DNA from 2 places in the Mesorhizobium loti R88b genome. Region 2 is predicted to be linked to the other one. Evidence: predicted binding sites of a transcription regulator. Region 2 holds the regulator's gene; the other holds the start of a gene.
What was found. Region 2 encodes PhoB, which activates phosphate uptake and scavenging genes when phosphate is short. Its sites were predicted from a motif close to TGTCATNNANCTGTCAT; they were not measured.
Positions count from the first base shown of each region.

Region 1: a site for PhoB is predicted at 7,427-7,443, ahead of phnG (phosphonate C-P lyase system protein PhnG). Genes of this name have one in related genera too.

Region 1 covers NZ_CP033367.1:6,923,692-6,933,683, forward strand. Annotated here, with positions in the region: gene EB235_RS33385 (hypothetical protein) at 1-699, opposite strand, end outside; gene EB235_RS33390 (hypothetical protein) at 782-958, shown strand; gene phnL (phosphonate C-P lyase system protein PhnL) at 1,457-2,152, opposite strand; gene phnM (phosphonate metabolism protein PhnM) at 2,206-3,411, opposite strand; gene phnK (phosphonate C-P lyase system protein PhnK) at 3,412-4,209, opposite strand; gene EB235_RS33410 (alpha-D-ribose 1-methylphosphonate 5-phosphate C-P-lyase PhnJ) at 4,206-5,156, opposite strand; gene EB235_RS33415 (carbon-phosphorus lyase complex subunit PhnI) at 5,153-6,259, opposite strand; gene phnH (phosphonate C-P lyase system protein PhnH) at 6,260-6,865, opposite strand; gene phnG (phosphonate C-P lyase system protein PhnG) at 6,862-7,317, opposite strand; gene phnF (phosphonate metabolism transcriptional regulator PhnF) at 7,555-8,256, opposite strand; gene EB235_RS33435 (alkaline phosphatase family protein) at 8,325-9,554, opposite strand; gene EB235_RS33440 (ABC transporter ATP-binding protein) at 9,580-9,992, opposite strand, start outside.
Region 2 covers NZ_CP033367.1:1,676,701-1,686,692, reverse strand. Annotated here, with positions in the region: gene EB235_RS08285 (NAD(P)-dependent oxidoreductase) at 1-18, shown strand, start outside; partial or broken gene EB235_RS35255 (hypothetical protein) at 28-282, shown strand; gene EB235_RS08275 (hypothetical protein) at 369-518, shown strand; gene EB235_RS08270 (hypothetical protein) at 577-1,014, shown strand; gene phoB (phosphate regulon transcriptional regulator PhoB) at 1,292-1,981, opposite strand; gene phoU (phosphate signaling complex protein PhoU) at 1,997-2,704, opposite strand; gene pstB (phosphate ABC transporter ATP-binding protein PstB) at 2,730-3,533, opposite strand; gene pstA (phosphate ABC transporter permease PstA) at 3,530-4,381, opposite strand; gene pstC (phosphate ABC transporter permease subunit PstC) at 4,386-5,369, opposite strand; gene pstS (phosphate ABC transporter substrate-binding protein PstS) at 5,438-6,493, opposite strand; gene EB235_RS08235 (PAS domain-containing protein) at 7,021-9,992, opposite strand, start outside.

The DNA.
Region 1 (9,992 bases), 2.0 Mb from region 2:
TATCTTTTCGCCTTCTTTGAGATCATCAACGAACCGAGCGAGCTGCTTCTTTATGTCGTCGGACGGTCGAGTGTACGTCACATCGTCAGGGCTGCTTGAGTCGATGCCGATCGCCTCTCGCACAATGCTGCTGTTCAGGAAACGTTGCGCTGTCGTCAGCTTGCCTTGGCGTTCGTCCTTCGAGATGAAGCCTAGGCTTTCGGCGGCATCCAATACCGCGAGGGCAACCCTGTTGCGACTTGACCCGAAGTGGCGCGCTTTCTGCGCGGCATCCCAGTCAAGCAGACCAACGCCGCCCTGCGCGCCATCGTGGATGATCCCCATCCAATATTTGAGGTCGTCATGGTCGCCGAAAACAACAGCGCTTAGCTTCTTGATCGGAACATGGCCCGAGGTTGACGATAGCCGGGCAAAATCCTTCCGGAGATGCGGCGGCGCAAGGTCCGGATCATTAAGCAGTTTGATCGCGCATACCCGTCGGTTGCCTTCCCAAACCTGGTAGGTCTTTTTTGTGGCGGCCGATCCGGAACCGGGAATCTGAACGAGTCCAACCAATTGCAGCGGATTTGGCCCGGCTTCCGCAATGCTTCTGGCGAGATTGAAAACTTGTTCATCCTTGCACAGATACTCTATAATCTCGTCTTGAGATTCCATAGGCTCATGGCGAGGGTTTTCCTCATACAGGTAGATTCGATTCACCTCAATAGAATCCGGCTGTCGAGTTGTTGCCACTGCGTTTCCCCCCAAGAATTGTCCGTCATCGGAACAGGACATTTTTAGTATGACGGATGAGAAACACCTAACGCAATCTCAGAAGTTTGAACAGGCAGCCCGCGAATTGGGCTGTGATGATTCAGAGGAAGTGTTCGACGCTAAATTGCGGGCGATTGCCAAGCAGAAACCAAAAGATGAGCACCCGCGCCAGAAAGCCGGCAAGCCTCGGTCGCACTCAAAGTAGGGGCGACGCCGGTCATGCGTGTAGCCCGTATCTAGCGGTTGGTGCGAAAAGTACATAATCGCAGTTTTTTCGCAAGCGGGGGTGTATGGCGAGTTGTCACTGGACGGATACGATTCAAAACTCGTGCTGCATGACGTCGAGCATGAGCTTTACCCAGGATCGTTGGACTTAACCATTCACGGCGTTGTCGACCATACAGTTAAGATCTCTCTGGTCGATTGCATCCGGATGGGCAGCAACAGAAAAGCAGATGCTAAATGGACTATTTCAAAACATTTCGTCACCATATAATATTTGGTGGTATTAATTTCAACGACATAGATAGATATATTAACTTCTATTCTTCCCCGTCTGACTGACTCCTCCAAACTGTTCTGTGACTCCGATACATTTTGAACTATTATCGACCTCGATCTTGTCAAAGCGACCTTGGCTGCTAATGCTGATTTTTTCAAGGCGTACGATACACATGCTGATCGACAGAGCCGTGTCACGCAATCAGGCGACCGCAAACAACCGGTCAGCGACAGCTCGGCGTACCTCTTCGTCATGGAAGATGCCGACGATCGCTGCCCCGCGCGCCTTAGCTTCGGTGATGAGGTCGACGACGGTGGCCCGGTTGGCGGCGTCGAGGGATGCAGTCGGTTCGTCGAGGAGTATGATGGGATAGTCGACGACGAAGCCGCGGGCTATATTGACACGCTGCTGCTCGCCACCGGAGAAGGTGGCTGGTGCGAGCGGCCAGAGCCGTTCGGGAATGTTGAGGCGCGTGAGCAGCGTTTTGGAGAGCGCCTTGGCCTGGTCGGCCGGGATGCCCTTGGCGATGGCGGGGCCCGCGACGACGTCGAGGGCGGGCACCCGCGGGATGACGCGCAGGAACTGGCTAACGTAGCCGATCGCGCTGCGGCGGATTTCGACGACCTCCCAAGGTTCGGCGGCGAGGAGATCGACGGTTTCGTTCCTATGTACGACGAGGATCTTGCCGGCATCCGGCTTATAATTGGCGTAAAGCGAGCGCAGGAGCGTCGACTTGCCGGCGCCGGAAGGACCGACGAGGCAGACGCACTCACCGGCGTTGACCGTGAGTTCGATATTGTCGAAGACAGGCAGGACAATGCCGCCCTGGGCGTGCAGCGTGAAGGTCTTGGCAAGGCCAACGGCGCGAAGTGCGGGGTCCGTTGCTGAGGATATCACCAGACAATTCTCCTTGAGGGTCATCGGACCGTATGCTTGCGGTCCGCTTTCTATCAAAATACTTGACGACCTTGCCTCCACACTCCGCGAACAACGGGAATGTCGGCGATTTCAACGATGTGGCAGAGATCGGCGCGGCCGCCGATTCCAATCATCCCTCTGTCGCAAAAGCCGGTCACCGAGGCAGGGACCGAACTAACCGTGGAAATGGCCTTCGTAAGACTCATCCCGATCGGATCCCTTGTCAGTTGAAAGGCTCCATGCAACAGGCTCGCCGGAACGTAATCCGAGGCAAGGATGTCGAGGTGACCGGTTGTCGCCAGCTCACGGGCGCTTATGTTTCCCGAGTGCGAGCTGCCGCGAACGATATTCGGTGCGCCCATTAAGATGCAAATGCCAAGGGAGCGCGCAATCTCCGCAGCAGCCCGGGTTGTCGGAAATTCAGAGATCAAAACTCCAGCGTCATTCGCTTCTCGAACATGTTCAGGTGTTTGATCATCATGGCTGGCGAGCGGCAGTTGCCGAGCGCGCGCAAGGGCAATAATTCGGCTTCGGTTTTGAGGTCCTATCGTCCGTGAGGCATCGATCCATGCTTCGATTCGACGGTCGGCGTCCTCTGCCGACCAGCCATACTGCTTGATCTGCATTTCACGGAAGCGGTCGAGTTGGGGCGATTGGCGATGACCAGGGGCATGGTCCATCACCGATACGAGTTTCACAAGCGGATCGCCGACCAAAGGCGTGAACACGGACATCACCTCTTCGTCGGTCACCTCGCAACGCAAATGCAGAAAATGATCCGCTCGAAGCAGTCCATGGGCCCTGGCTTCACGAATCCCGTCGATGAGAACGGGCAGGATGCGAGCTCGATCAGCTTGTCTGGTATGATCCCGGGTCGTTGATCCTATGCAAAGGGAATCAAAAACTGTCGTGATGCCGGCTGCTATGACCAGCGCATCGTGTGCCATGACCGCCGAAAGATGATTCCACACCACGCCGGCGCGCGGCAGTGCATGCTTCTCCGAATTGTCGGTATGGAGATCGATGAGGCCTGGCGTCACATAGCCGCCTTCGAGGTCGATCGCGCCAGGCACTGTGCTTCTGCCGGCGGCGATGTCGTCGATGTAGCCATCGATGATGTGGACTGTTCCATCATAAACTTCATCCGGCAAAACAAGTCGCGCGCCGGTTAATGTCAGTTCGTTCGGGGAGAGCTTTGCCGCTGCACGGTGCGGTGAAGTATCCGTTCTTATGATCATTCAGAGCACCGAGGAAACGAGAAGCTGCGTGTAGGGATGATGCGGATCGTCCAGAACCTGGTCGGCGAGGCCGGTCTCCACCATGTTTCCTCGCCACATCACGATGATGCGGTCCGCCAATAGTCGGGCAACAGACAGGTCGTGGGTGACTATCACGACAGCCACTCCGATATTCATGACCAGGCACCGCAGCAGGTCGAGCAGCCGGGCTTGAACCGATACATCGAGGCCGCCCGTCGGTTCGTCCATAAAGACGAGGCGCGGCTTGGTAACGAGAATTCTGGCAATTTGCAGACGTTGCTGCATGCCACCGGAAAACGTTTTCGGTCGATGATCTGTGCGCAGCAGGTCAATCTCAACCTGGGCAAGCCAATTCTGAGCTTCCTCTCGTATGCGACCATAGTGGCGTGCACCGACTGCCATTGGCCGCTCCCCTATATTGCCACCAGCGGTGACTTCCATTCTAAGGCCATCTCGCGGGTTTTGGTGGACGAGTCCCCAGTCCGTCCGCATCAGCTTGCGGCGTTCCGGCTCCGATAAGGTCAAAATGTCCGTCGGTCCTTTATGATTCAGATCGTAAATGACGGAACCCTGATCAGGCATCAAACGTCCCGACAGGCAGCTGAGCAACGTCGACTTTCCGGATCCGGATTCCCCGACAATCGCGATGATTTCCCCTGGAAAGAGATCGAACGAAAGGTCCCGGCAGCCTACCGTCTTTCCATACATTTTCGTGAGCTGCCGGACGGAAAGCAGCGGCTGGCGGCGGGCGGGCTGGAACTGAGCCGCTGCTCTCATCGTGATTCCGATCCCGTTGCGATTTTCGAGGGTAAGAGCAATTCGATGTCGGCGGGATCGCCACGATCCGGTCCAAGGTGACCATGGTTCCGGCGAGTAGTGCAGTAGTCGGTGTCCGAGCAAACGAACATCCGACGACCCTTGTCACTCATCACGATCTCATCAAGATAACTGTCAGTCGCCCCACAAAGGGAGCAGCATTGCCTCCATCGCTGCACACGAAACGGATGGTCTTCGAAATCCAGGCTCTGCACCTGTGTGTAGGGGGGGACGGCGTAAATCCGCTTTTCACGGCCCGCGCCGAAAAGCTGAATGGCTGGATTGTTCGCTATCTTCGGGTTGTCAAATTTGGGAATAGGTGAAGGCGACATCAAATATCGCCCGTTTGTCATAACTGGATAGCTGTTGGTCGTCGCAATATGACCAAAGCGCGCGATATCTTCGTAAAGCTCGACACTCATCAGACCATATTCTGCATAGGCATGCATCTTACGGGTTTCGGAGTCCCTCGGTTCCAGCCGGCGCAACGGTTCGGGCGACGGCACTTGGTAGACGATAATTTGTCCCTCCTTGAGAGGCGTTTCGGGCACCCGATGACGCGTCTGAATGATTGTGGCAGCCTCTGTTATTTCGGTCGTAGCGATGCCGGCCACACGCTTGAAAAAACGCCGGATGGAGACGGCATTCGTTGCGTCGTCCGCGCCCTGGTCAATCACCTTCAGCGTGTCGTTTGGTCCAATGACACTGGCTGTGACTTGAATGCCGCCGGTCCCCCACCCGTACGCCAGCGGCATTTCGCGGCTGCCAAACGGAACCTGAAGGCCTGGAACGGCCATGGACTTCAAAATGCATCGCCGGATCATCCTTTTGGACTGTTCGTCCAGATACGCAAAATTGTAGGGTTGGCGGAAGCTGCGGCCGGCTGCGTTGTCATGAGGTCCCGTCATTCCGCGGCCTCCTTGCTTGAACGGCGGCGGTTATGCTCCTCCCGCAACTGTCTTATGAATTGCAGGTCGCCCTGGAAATCGACATAGTGAGGCAAAGTGAGATGCGAGACGAAACCGGCCGCCTCGAGATTGTCGGTATGGGACAGAACGAACTCTTCATCCTGAACAGGGTATTTTGCTTCCTCGCCGTATTCGCGACAGCGCAACGATCGGTCAACGATTGCCATTGCCATCGCCTTGCGCTCACTCTTTCCAAATGAGAGACCATATCCGCGGGTGAAGCGCGCAGGCTCGTCTTCCGAGCCCCCAAAGAAATCCAGCATCTGGCATTCCGTGACGATGATGTCGCCAATAGAAACAGAAAAGCCCAATTCCTCGGGTAGGATTTCTATCGTGACATCCCCAACCCTTGTTTCCCCTACGTAGGGATGGGCAGCGCCATAGCCACGCAGCGCTGAATACGCCAAACCCACGACAAATCCCTCATCGCCACGGGCCAGATTTTGCAAGCGCTGATCGCGACCGGCGGGCATGGCAAGAGGATCTCGGGTGAGATCGAAAACCGGTGACTGGTCGGGTTCCGGCAACTCGGCTTCAATCAGGTCTTCGTCGGAAATGCTGTCGAAGGCACGCGGAAAAGTTGGATCCAGCGGATCATCCGCGACCTTCGCTTTCGGCATATCGCAATCAACAATATCGAGATGATCAAAATCAAGCAGCCTATGTGTGTACTCATAGGTCGAACCGAGAATCTGCCCTCCGGGAATGTCCTTGAAGGTTGCTGAGACGCGTCGCTGAATGGCCATCCGGGCTGTATCGAGCGCGTTTGACACTGCCAAGCGCGGTAGAGTCGTGCGAAACGCCCGGAGAAGGAAGATCGCCTCAACGGCGTCGCCTTGGGCTTGTTTCAATGCCAATGCCGCAAGCTCTCTATCGTAGACAGAGCCCTCACACATCACTCGGTCGACAGCGAGACCGAACTGCTCGGCAATCTGCCGGACCGTAAGTTCGGGAACTGCTGGGTCTCCCCGCCGATCCTCCGCAACCAAACCATGTGAGTTGAGGATAGCCTCCTCCCCACCTTTTACGGCAACATAAGCCATCTAGATCTCCCCGGATATGCTGCGAGGAAGAGCGATAATTGCATTTCCGGAGGTAAAGAGAACATCGACTCCACTCGGATAAAGCTCATGATTGAGCTCCCAGTCCTCCCAAAACCAAGATGCAAGCCCATCAACGTCCACCGAAACTTCGCGCTGGATGCCCGGTCCACGCCACCGAACAGGCGGACCGCCGTTTAAAGATGGCACCTGGACAACAATCGTCGTCGAGACCTGAGGCTCCAATTCTGTTCCGGGATTGAACTCGGCCAGGCGCGGCATCGTCATCGGATTGGCCACAATGGCAAATGTCGATCTTTCAACGCTGTCCACAAACGGCACCCCGCAGTGAAACCCAAGGTACTTGCGAACCGAAGGTAGATTCGACCGGGAATCGAGCCAGACCGGTGTTTCGCAATCCGCAAGCGTGAGGCAGACGGCGGCGGTCGCCGGATCAAGGGGACCGACTGCCGCAGTGGCAGAGACCAGCGTTTGCGGCCTGCCGACATATGCATACGCATCTAACACGCGGCGGAATGTGTCCTGGCTATCGAAGACAGGATTTGCGAATCCGGGCTCAAGCCCGGCAGTATCCAAAACGCTGATCATTCCGGACTGATGCCTCGAGCCATTGCGAAAAAGTGGACCTTAGTCGAAGCCGCTTTGCGGCTCTTGATCTCACGGCGGGCGGATTGCGCGATTCCAAATTCGGTAACGAACCGAAGTACGCCGCTCGCACTGTCATCTGTTCCTTGCAACAGCGCATCGAAAACTGCCGCCAGTTGTGCATGACGCTGGTCGCGCCCGAGGACGAAGGCGAAGCCCGTCATGCCATCGGCCAACCTAACGGCACATCGGGTCATCGTGACCTCACCAAGGTTGAATAGGGCGCCGGTACCCCCGGCGCGTCCACGCACAAGCACGAGGCCGGTTTCCGGTCGGCGAAGCCAATCAAATTGCGGCTGGATGGCCAGGTTGTCCCAGGCCCGCTCAAGTTCATCGCATCGGGCTCGCGCGAGAACCGCCATCCATCGCTGCCGCTTTTCAACTTCAATCCGCACCGGTGTTCGCCGCTTCGATTAAACGCCCGGCTCAGGTCCGGGCTCATCAGGGTGTTGGACATTGATGCCTAGATGTCTAGGTATCTCCGGATAGACATAGTTCCTTTTTGCAACGATTTGATGACAGGGCATCGGCCCATCAAGTATTATTGCGATCCCGACTGGCAGAGCGGCCGCCTGATCCGCCAGAGGTGGTCTCGCGAATAAGCCGCCGTGTTCACACGCGACTCTTCGCGCTTATTCGTTCGTTTCAATAAGATATTCGTACCGGTCGCTTCGTATGACGCTGAAAGCGTATTTGATCGGTAAGCCATCCGGCGTTACGTCGACATTGGTCTCAAAAAGTACCGGGCTGGACGAAGATATTCGCAGGAGCTGCGCTTCTTGCGGGCTAGGTCTTCGGGCCGTGATCCGTGTCCATTTCCGCTTATATTCCGCGATGCCGCAGCGCTTCAAGGCGGCAGTGGGAGAGTTCATTCCCTCGAATGCGGTGGCGAGGCCAGGAACGCGCGCTGCCGGATAGTAGCTCGTTCCGGTCGCCAAAGGCCAATCATTGATGAATGAGGTCGACCTGACCTCGGTAACCAGTGCTGAGGGAGCGATGTTCAAATGACTTGCAATATCAGGTTCGACAGAAGTTTCGTTGATCGACAGTATCTCCCGCTTCACGGACTTGTTCTGACCAAGGAGCTTATAAGTGAACCTGGGATCGCTGTTCAGTTTGTGTGAAACGAAATCATCAGCAACAAAGGTTCCGACACCATGCTGAACTCGCAAGGCGCCTTCAGATTCCAAAACCTTGATGGCATTGCGCACGGTATGCCGATTGACGCCAAATCGGTCTGCCAAGACAAAATCGCCAGGCAGGCGGCCATCCTGGAAGGCTCCCGCATCAATATCATTGAGTAGAGCGGACCGAACCAGTTCCCAACGCTTCATTGAACACCATTTTCTTTTCGGTTCGAATCAATATCGTCTCCTGGAGCGATATAACTGCTCATTGTGTATTATCGGAAAAGCGGGCAATCGGAAAATGTATCGCCGGGCAGTCCAAGGACGCATGAAAGCGTTGGAGTTAAGCGCGTCGCTTCAGCCCCTTCCGCGACCTCATTCGGAACAGCCGGCCCGGAAATAATGCAAACACGATCATCCGCAGCAGAGCCAGGTCGAAAACCATGGGTAGATTTGTATTTCGGACAGCCGACCGGTTGGTCTGCCGGATGGTGTGCCGGGGTCTCTTCGAAATCACATTCTGGCGGCGCCGTGAAAGTGGCAATTCTGTTGCGGAGTTCAATTGGTAGATGATCGCTATTCCAGGCCTCTGCGCCATACTGGAGCAATTTCTTGGTTACCTCTCGGCGGTCCATATCGCTTTCAACCAAAACGTGCAGCGTTGCACCTTCGGACTGCCACACCTTTCCCGGAATGATCAGGTCCGGCAAGATTGATGTTTTGATGTTACGGTGGCCATGATCGCTGACGATCGCAATCGTGTAATCATCACGCCGACCTGCCCGGCGCAGACTATCCAAACAACGACCAACGAGAGAATCCGCGAAAGCGATCGCGAAATGAGCTTCGTCGCTCCCATAGCCGAAGTCATGCTGGAAGGCGTCCGTGGCATTGATCTCCGTAATGAGAAGATCAGGTGCCTCTTCTGACTCGAGCAGACTGGCGGCCGCGGCGATCGTAAGCTGGTCACCGATAAGCGTCCTGGTAATGCTGGATACGCCGTCCGGCCCGCTGAATTCAGGTACGTAAGAGGGCAGCGGGATGGCCCCCAGTCGGCCGCGTGGATCCTTTATCTTCAGCAGTGACGGCGTACTCCCATCGCTGGGGATCTTGATGAAGCCCGGGCCACGCAGCCAGCAAGGTGGAACATAGATGGACGTATCTTCCGGCTTAATGAGGGCGTGCCCGATGCAAGCCACGTCGAGGCCGGCACGCGAGGCAAGAGTCGCAATCGTCGGAACGAGGAGGTGTTCTGCTTCAGCTGCAACAAAGGCGCCGTCACTCAGGATGCGATTGCCAAAGATACCATGTATCTCGGCTCCGACACCTGTGAGTATGGAAGCCCGACCCGGCATGGAGGTCGCTGGTACCGCAGAGCGCATGCGGCGTACGAGATATCCATCGGCTGCCAGTGACGATAAGTTTGGCAGACGGTTGGCATGTGCTTGGAAATAGTCGGCGCTCACGCCATCGATCATTATGAGAAGAAGTTTTCGATGCGTCATTGCAATCTAGCTCACTCAAAAGAGATTAACGTTTTATACATGCTATCCAGTGGCCTGCGCCGACTTGCCGAAGATCTGGCGTGACCTTGGCACATTCTGCGCTGGCAATTGAGCACCTCGTTCTAAAGACGCAGCCTGATGGAGGTGTAACAGCGCTCGGAACTTCGCCTTTCAGAACTACCCGTGCTCGGCGAAGACTTGGATGGGGAACGGGAAGCGCTGAAACCAGGGCTTCGGTATAAGGATGAGCGGGCGCATTTCGAAATATTTCGGCCGGTGCGATTTCCACGACCTTACCGAGATACATTACGATTACCCGATCTGCTATATGGCTAACCACTCGCAGATCATGCGAGATGAACAGGATCGTAAGAGCATGCCTTTCCTTCAGATCAAGAAGTAGATTAACGATCTGAGCCTGGACCGAAACATCGAGCG
Region 2 (9,992 bases):
AAAATTCCCAAAGCCTGAGCCCGGTCGATGCCACATTGGATGGCATCGGCGATGCACTCCCTTCGCGCTGATCGGATGCCGAGAGTGGCTCTCATATCCCATTCAAGGCTTGAAACCGAGGGCGCCGATGAGCTCGTCCAGCGACTCTGCATGTCCTTTGTTGCCTATGCCACCGCCTATTCCGGACGACGTGGGCAAATCCGATTTCCATTCGGTTGGTGCAAGTTGGAGGCCGATGGCCCAACTTTGCATATCACCGCGGGAGCAGAGGACCTGGCGGGCCTGGAACGCGTCGACGGGATCGTTGTCGATCGGCTGAAGCGGGTCGCCCGCCGCCAGCAACGCGAATTGATCTTGCCGCTGTCGCCATGGTCGGCGTCAGCGCCGCCGCCTTCAACCTGATCGAACCTGCATCGCGCGAGGCGATTGCACAGACCGCCGATTCCGTTGATCGCCAGGGCAGGAAAACCGCCGGCGTAAGCACGAATCAGATAGGCGCTGTTGTTTGCGCTGCTTGAGTATTCGCGTTAACTCTTCATCGAACGGAGGCGCAGTATCAGCCGGATGCGATGTAACATGCGATATGAATTGGCCCTTGCAATTCTCCTGGGGATGCCGCTGCCAGCTCATGCTGAAGGAACCGACCATTGCACAAAGAGCCAAAGTCCCGACATGCCGGGTATGGCAATTGCAATGGCTGTGTCGGTCCATGTGCTGGCAGAACGACTTTGCAATGCCGAGCACACACCTCTGTGGCCGTGGCTCGCCGACGTTTATGAAAAGTCTGAGTGCCTGTCACACGCCGCAAGTGTTGAAAAGGCGAAGAGCGACGAAGCTAAAGTCGCCTCGATGGGTGTGGCCGATGCGATGGAAGGCTTGGGCCTGGAGCAAGCCAAGACTCATGACCTTGAACATGCTGACACCCACGTGAAAGAGCTTGCGCTGTCAGAATTAGGCGGGTGTGCCGGAGTGATAGGACTTTTGAAACAAATCGATAACAGCGATAAGCAATAAGTCGACGAACTGATCGTGCAAGCAATCTGTTTTGACTCCAGCCTCACCGCTCTCTCGAGAGCGATCAGATGCTCATCGGCCAGCATCAAGAACTGCATGATGTATTGCACGACTTCGGTGCAGGCGTTCGACAGCGCTGTGAGTTCGAAGCCGTGAGGCGACTTGGTGTCGGGCTGTATGACGGCCGGCCGTAGTAGCCCACGGCGGCGACGAGATTGGCGAGAAGCATCGCCTTCCTGCCCGGAGAACCTCCGTAGGACCTTCCGCGCCGAAAGACCTAATCTTCCCGGATCGCGTAACCCGCCCCACGGATGGTGCGGATCACATCCGGCATACGGCCATTGTTGACCGCCTTGCGCAGGCGGCCGACATGCACGTCGACCGTGCGCTCGTCGATGTAGATCGTCTCGCCCCAGACATTGTCGAGCAGCTGGCTGCGCGAGAACACGCGGCCGGGATGGCGCATCATGAATTCGAGCAGGCGGAATTCGGTCGGCCCGAGCCGGATCTCGCTTTTCTTGCGATAGACCCGGTGTGATTCACGATCGAGCACGATGTCGCCGACCTTGAGTACGCTGGACAGCACTTCCGGCTTGGCGCGGCGCAGCAGCGCCTTGATGCGGGCCATGAATTCCGGCGTCGAGAACGGCTTGACCAGATAATCGTCGGCACCGGTCGAAAGGCCGCGCACGCGGTCGCTTTCCTCGCCCCGCGCCGTCAGCATGATGATCGGCAGCCGCTCGGTCTCGGGCCGCATTCTTAGCCGACGACAGAGTTCGATGCCGGACACCGCCGGCACCATCCAATCGAGCACCAGAAGGTCGGGGACGTTTTCCTGCAGCCGGATTTCGGCTTCGTCGCCGCGCGTCACCACCTCGACCTGGTAACCTTCAGATTCCAGATTGTAGCGGAGGAGCACGCCTAGCGGCTCCTCATCCTCCACCACCATGATGCGTGGCGCGATCATCGGCTTGTCACCCTGTTATGCCGCCGGCGCCGACATTGCGGTCTCGTCCTGCTTCGGGCGATTGGCGGGCAGCTGCGTGCCGGTCAGCACATAATACGCATTTTCGGCGATGTTGGTCACGTGGTCGCCGATGCGCTCGAGATTCTTGGCGCAGAACAACAGATGAGTGCACGCCGTGATGTTGCGCGGATCTTCCATCATGTATGTCAACAGCTCGCGGAACACCGAGGTGTATTTGACGTCGATGCGCTCGTCGTCATTCCTCAGCTTGGCGAGTGCCGCGCCGTCACCCGCCGCATACTCCTCGACCACGCCATGCACCTGGATCAGCACCAGCTGCGCCATGGCATCGATGGAGTGCGACAGGTCGCGCGGCGTGGCGCTGAGACCGACGGTGCCGACGCGCTTGGCGATGTTCTTGGCAAGGTCGCCGATGCGTTCGAGGTCGCCGGCCATGCGGATCGAGCCGACGACATGGCGCAGATCGTCGGCCATCGGCTGGCGCTTGGCGATCAGCGTGATGGCGCGGTCGTCGAGTTCGCGTTGGCGGGCATCCATGATGGCGTCGTCGGAGACGACTCGCTGGGCAAGAGCATTGTCGGAGTTCAGCAGCGCCTTGGTGGCGCCGCCGACCATCGAGCCGGCGAGATCGCCCATATCGCTGATCAGCCTGCTGATTTGTCCGAGCTCCTCGTCGAAGGCTGCAACCGTGTGTTCGGCCATGATCCTGGTCCTCGTATGCGTGCGATCAGCCGAAGCGGCCGGTGATGTAGTCCTGCGTGCGCTTCTCGCGGGGCGAAGTGAAGATCTTCTCGGTCTTGTCGAACTCGACCAGTTCGCCCAGATACATGAACGCTGTCTGCTTCGAGACGCGCGCCGCCTGCTGCATGTTGTGGGTGACGATGACGATCGTGTAGTCGGCTTGCAACTCGTCGATCAGCTCTTCGATCTTGGCGGTCGACAGCGGATCGAGCGCCGACGCCGGCTCGTCGAGCAGAATGACTTCCGGCTTCACCGCCACGGTGCGGGCGATGCAAAGCCGCTGCTGCTGGCCGCCGGAAAGGCTGAGACCGCTGGCGTTGAGCTTGTCCTTGACCTCGTTCCACAGTGCTGCGCGCTTCAGCGCCTGCTCGACACGGCCATCCATCTCGGCCTTGCTGATCTTCTCATAGAGCCTGACGCCAAAGGCGATGTTCTCATAGATCGACATCGGGAACGGCGTCGGCTTCTGGAACACCATGCCGATCTTGGTGCGCAAGAGGTTGAGGTCCTGCGAACGGTCGAGAACGTTCTGGCCGTCGAGCAGCACCTGGCCCTCGGCGGTCTGCTTGGGATAGAGCTCGTAGATGCGGTTGAAGACGCGCAACAGCGTCGATTTTCCGCAACCCGACGGTCCGATGAAGGCGGTGACGCTGCGCTCGGGCAGCGACAGTGTGATGTCCTTAAGCGCCTTCGACTGGCCATAGTAGAAATTGAGGTTCTTGACCTCGATTTTCACCTTGGCGGCGGCCTCGGTTGCGATCGTCATGTCTGGAGACAACATCTGGCTCATTTGTCCTCTCTGCGTCCGGTCAGGCTGCGCGCAACGATGCTGAGCGCGAGGACCGTCAATGTGATGATGAGTGCGCCGGTCCACGCCAGTTGCTGCCATTCCTCATAGGGGCTGAGAGCGAACTGAAAGATGGTGACCGGCAAGCTGGCCATCGGAGCGTTGAGGTTGCTCGACCAGAACTGGTTGTTGAGCGCCGTGAACAGCAATGGTGCCGTCTCGCCGGAGATACGGGCGATCGACAGCAATATGCCGGTGACGATGCCGGAAAGGGCGGCGCGGTAAGCGACCGACTTGATGACCACCCAGCGCGGCGCACCGATCGCGGTGCCGGCTTCGCGCAAGGCGTTGGGCACCAGATTGAGCATGTCCTCGGTGGTGCGCACGACGACCGGGATGACCAGGATGGCAAGCGCGACAGCGCCGGCGATCGCCGAGAAATGCCCCATCGGCCGCACCATCAATTCATAGACGAACAGGCCGATGATGATCGACGGCGCCGACAGCAGGATGTCGTTGATGAAACGCACCACGGTGGTGAGCTTCGAGAAGCGGCCGTACTCGGCCATGTAGGTGCCGGCCAGCACGCCGATCGGCGTGCCGACAATGACTGCGATGACCGTCATCACCACGCTGCCATAGATGGCATTGAGCAGGCCGCCGGCGTCGCCGGGCGGCGGCGTCATTTGCGTGAAGACATCAAACGACAAGCCGGCGGTACCCTTGTAGACCAGCGCGCCGAGGATCAGTGCCAGCCAGGCAAGCCCGATGCCCGCGGCAATGACGCACAGCGTCATCATCACCGAGTTTCTGCTCTTGCGGCGGCTGTGAAGCGATGAGGCTGTCGACATCGGCTCAGGCTCCGGTGCGGGCGTCGATGCGCATCAGCATGTAGCGTGCGATGGCAAGGATCAGGAAGGTGATGACGAACAGGATGAGGCCGAGCGCCACCAGCGAGGAGGTGTAGAGATCGCCGACAGCTTCGGTGAATTCATTGGCGATCGTGGCCGAGATCGTCGTTGCCGGCGCAAACAGCGAGGTCGAGATGCGATGCGCGTTGCCGATGACGAAGGTCACTGCCATGGTTTCGCCGAGCGCGCGGCCGAGGCCCAGCATGACGCCGCCCATGATACCGATGCGGGTGTAGGGGATGACAACGCGGCGGGTCACTTCCCAGGTCGTGCAGCCAATGCCGTAGGCTGACTCTTTCAATACCGGCGGCACCGTGTCGAAGACGTCCTTGGTGATCGAGGTGATGAAGGGCAGCACCATGATGGCAAGGATCAGCGACGAGGTCAGCAGGCCGATGCCGTAAGGCGGACCGGCAAAAAGGCTGTTAAGGCCGGGAATGCCATGGAACACGCTGATGATGAAGGGCTGTATCGTCGTCTGCAGGAACGGTGCCAGCACGAACAGGCCCCAGATGCCGTAGATGATCGAAGGGATGCCGGCCAGCAGTTCGACGGCCATGCCGATCGGGCGGCGCAGCGGGCGCGGGCAAAGCTCGGTGAGGAAGATGGCGATGCCGATGCCGAGCGGCACGGCGATCAGGATGGCGATTGCCGAGGTGACAATGGTGCCGTAGATCGGCGCCAGCGCACCGAATTTCTCCGTCACCGGGTTCCAGCTTTCGCTGGTCAGGAAGGAGAAGCCGAAGGTCGACAGCGCTTGCCAGGAACCGGCAAACAGCGAAATCGCGACACCGCCGAGCAGGACCAGCACCAATATAGCGGCGGCCCGGGTCATGCCGTGGAAGATCGCGTCGGTCAGCGCGAACCGTCGAACGATAGCGTCGCGCGATCCTCTAACGGCTGGCAAGGCTTCCTGGACAGCGCTCATGTCAAGCTCGGCTCTTTCAAGTTGATGAGAAAAGGAGCGCCGCGAATGCGGCGCTCCTTCAACTAATATTACTCGCCGGCGTAGACGGGCTTGCCGTCGGCCTGGATGTCGGTCTTCCAAGAAGCCTTGATCAGGTCGACGACGCTGTCGGGGATCGAGACGTAGTCGAGTGCCTTGGCGGTTTCCTTGCCGTCCTTGTAAGCCCAGGCAAAGAACTTCAGCGCTTCGCCGGTGGCAGCGGCATCTTCCGGAGCCTTGTGGATGAGGACCCATGTGGAAGCCGCGATCGGCCAGGTGGCGTCGCCCGGCTCGTTGGTGATGATGACGTTGAAGTTCTTGGCAGTCTTGAAGTCGGCATTCGAAGCGGCCGCGCCGAAGGATTCGAGCGACGGCTCGACGACCTTGCCGGCGGCATTCAGCATCTTGGAGTAGGACAGGTTGTTCTGCTTGGCATAGGCATACTCGACGTAGCCGATGCCGCCATCCGTCTGCTTGACGGTGTTGGCGACGCCTTCGCTACCCTTGGCGCCGACGCCCGTCGGCCATTCGACGGCGGTGTCCGAGCCGACCTTGTCCTTCCAGTCCGGCGAGAGCTTCACCAGATAGTTGGTGAAGTTGAAGGTGGTGCCCGAGCCGTCCGAACGATGCACGACGGCGATCGCGGTCGACGGCAGGGTGAGGGTGGGGTTCAGCGCCTTGATCGCGGCATCGTCCCAGGTGGTGATGGCGCCGAGATAGATCTGGGCAATCGTCTTGCCGTCGAGGACGAGTTCGCCCGGCTTGACGCCGGTCAGGTTGACGATCGGCACGATGCCGCCCATCACCATCGGGAACTGCACGAGGCCGTTCTTTTCCAGATCGGCATCGGACATCGGCTTGTCGGTGGCGCCGAAAGTCACGGTCTTGGCGATGACCTGCTTGATGCCGCCGCCGGAACCGATCGACTGGTAGTTGAGGCCGATGCCGGTATCCTTCTTGTAGGTGTCGGCCCACTTGGCGAACACCGGGTAGATGAAGGTCGAGCCGGCGCCGGAAAGGTCAGCTGCCATTGCTGCGGAAAGGGTGAAGGTAGACGCTGTAGCCATTGCAATAGCAACGGCCGTCGAGCGGATGAAATGTCTCATGTGGCCTGCTCCTGTTCGGAAGATGGTCTCTCGGCGCCATTGCTAGGCAGCGCCCGCTGAGGCCAATAGCCTTCGATTATTACAGTCGCATGACAGTTTCATGTCACCCCGGTAACGCGTCGCCAGCACCGGCAAAGGCTGTGGTGCGGGGCGGTCGCGGCCTGATGCGAGTTTGCCTCCGGAATCAGGGGCTTGAGCCATCCACCGCCGGGAGCCACCGCCGGATTCGACGGGGCTTTCTCTGGTGAAGAAAATCCGGACGGGAGTGCGTTGCTCAAGGCCAGAGCGTATCTGGCCGGGCCATCGCCAAAAACAGGTCCGTTGGGGTAGGTGACACTGTTCGATACCGGCGGTCGCTGCTCCCGCCCGTAACTGCAAAGGCGGAATTCGATGTTGCCATTGTCCCGACTGGACACGACCTTTGATATGGTGCGATCGCACCATAGTCTTTGCACGCAGGGGTGGCGAACCCCGACTGATTCCATCGCACGTCCTCTCCGGATCCGGCGAACCGGACGACGCGATGCTTATCCCGCGTTGCGCTGGACCTGACGACCGGCGCCGACCCAGAGTTCGACTTTCTCGAGCAGGGCCCTCGGACTGATCGGCTTGGGCAGATAGTCGTCCATGCCCGCCTCCAGGCAGCGTTCGCGATCGCCCTTGAGCGCATGCGCGGTGACGCCGACGATCGGCACATGCGTGCCGGTTTCCTGCTCCAGCCGGCGGATCGCGGCCGTCGCCTCGAGGCCGCTCATCTCCGGCATCGAGACGTCCATCAGGATCATGCACGGATTGAGCTTGCCGAAGGCGTCGAGCGCCTTGCGGCCATTGCTGACAATCTCGAAACCATAGCCGGTCTCGCCGAGGATCTGGGTGAACACCATCTGGTTCACCTCATTGTCCTCGGCCACGAGGATATCCAGCCTGTGTCCGCCGCCGCCCGTGGCGGGCAGCCTCGGACGAACCGGCGGCGGCTGCAATTGCGCGCGCTGGTCGGAGGGTGCCAGCGGCGGCCGCTGGGGAGTGTCAAGCCCCTCGCCTGAGAGCGGCCGGGCATGGCCGCCCGTGGTGTGGCGATGGCGCTGGATGGTCGCAACCAGCGTTTCGAGGAGCACGGAGGAGCGCGCCGGCTTGATCAGCTGGGCGTCGATGCCGAGATCGCGGTAGCTGGTGTTGGCAAGCGACTGGTCGACCGAGGTCAGCATGATGATCGGCGTGTCGGCGAGGCCTGCGGTGTTGCGCACGATGCGCGCCATTTCGGCGCCGCTCATGCCAGGCATCTGGTAGTCGAGCACGACGCAGTCGACAGGCACCGCATAGGCCGCGGCGGCAATCAGCACTTTCAGCCCCTCGGCGCCGCTTTCAGCAGCACAGGAATCGAACGTCCACGACGTCATCTGTTCGGTCAGGATGGCCCGGTTGACCGCATTGTCATCGACGATCAGCACGCGTGCGCCGGTCACGTCCACCGGCATGATGCGCTGCCCGTTCTGCTGTTCGGCCCTGGGCAGCGTCACCGTGAACCAGAAGGTCGAACCCTTGCCCTCGGCGCTCTCGACACCAATGTCGCCGCCCATCAATTCGACCAGCCGTGAGGTGATGGCAAGGCCAAGCCCGGTGCCCTCATGCCGCCTTGTCGAGGAGGTGTCGACCTGGCTGAATTTTTCGAACACCAGCTTCAGTTTTTCCTCGGGGATGCCGATGCCGGTGTCGGTGACCGAGACGGTCAGCCTGGTTCCGGCAGGCACCCGCTCGCCGGTCACATCGACCAGCACATGGCCTTCGTCGGTAAATTTCACCGCATTGCCGACGAGGTTGGTAACGATCTGCCTGATGCGGCCGACATCGCCGATGAACAGGCTCTCGAGCCTTGGCTCGATGCGCACGATGAGCTCAAGGTCCTTTTCCTTGGCGCGTGTCGACACCAGTGTCGCCACGTCCTCGATCGCCTCGGCAAGATTGAAGGGCGCCGGGTCGAGCACCAGTTGGCCGGCATCGATCTTGGAGAAATCCAGGATGTCGTTGATGATGGTCAATAGCGCGTTGCCCGATTTGACGATGATATCGGTAAACGTCTTCTGTTTCGGATCGAGATTGGATTTGGCGAGGAGTTCGGCCATGCCCAGCACGCCGTTCATCGGCGTGCGGATCTCGTGGCTCATATTGGCGAGGAATTCCGACTTGGCGCGGTCGGCGAGTATGGCGCGCTGGCGCGCCTCGCGCAGTTCGGCCTCGCGCATCTTCAGTTCGGTGATGTCGGTGGTCGAGCCGATCAGGTAGAGCGAACCGTCCGACGCGATCATCGCGCCCTTGCGCGCGAACTGATGCCTGACGCTGCCGTCGGCAAGCGTTACGGTTTCCTCGATCTCCTGCGTTTCGCCGGTGCGCAGCACGGCCAGATCGCCGGCCACGAAAGCCTCGCCATCCGCCCCGAAAATCTCGATGTCGGTCTTGCCGATCGCATCTTCCCTGCTGAGGCCGGTCAGATCGCACCAGCCCTTGTTGACATAGAACTGCCTGAGATCGGAGCGCTTGGCGTAGATCGACACCGGCACGTTGTCGATCAGGCTGCGGAACACCTCGTTCTCGCGCATGCTCTCTTCCAGCGCCCGTTCGCGCGCCTTGACCTCCGTTATATCGGTGCTGGAGCCGACCAGATGCACCGATCCGTCGATCGCCACCAGGCGGCTCTTGCGCGTCATCAACTGCCGCACCGTGCCGTCTCGATGGGTGACGGGCTCCTCGACCTCGCGCACAGTGCCGGTCGCCACGACATCGGTGTCGTCATGGCTGAAGCCTTCCGCTTCCTCGGCACCGAACAGCTGGCGGTCGGTGCGGCCGATGACATCTTCCTTGGCCAAGCCTGTAATCGCGCACCAGGCCTTGTTGACGAATTCGATGCTCAAATCCTGCGCCTTGATGAAGGCCGCCACCGGCAACTCGTCCATGACGTGCCGGAACAGATCGATCTGGCGCATCGAATCGCGCAGCGCCGCCTCGCGGCTCTTGATGTCGGTGATGTCGACACGCACGCCGATGAACGTGCCGTCATCAGTGCGCATGTCATAGACCTGGTACCAGCGACCATCGGCATTGAGCCGCTCGTAGGAAGAGTTTGGCAGATGGTAACGTGCCAGCACGCCATCGGCCCAGCGTTCGGTGTCCGCGTCGTAAAGCTTGTCGAGCTCGGGATCGCCACAGGAGCGGAAATAGCCAACCGTATGGCCAAACTCCAGCGCCTCGCGAAAGGTACAGCCGGGCTGCCAGACGGGCTTCAGAGCCGGCAGCGAATCCTGCAGCTTGTGGTTGGCGAAGACGAACTTGTCATCGCGGTCGTAGATGATGACACCTGCCGGCAGCGATTCCAGCACGCTGGCCAGATGCTTGCGCGCATCCTGTGCCTCGGTCTCGCGCCGCTTCATGTCGGAGATGTCGAACAGGAAGCCGGCGACATAGTCGCGGCCACTTGCCATGCGGACGCGGTTCTTCCTGACGATGC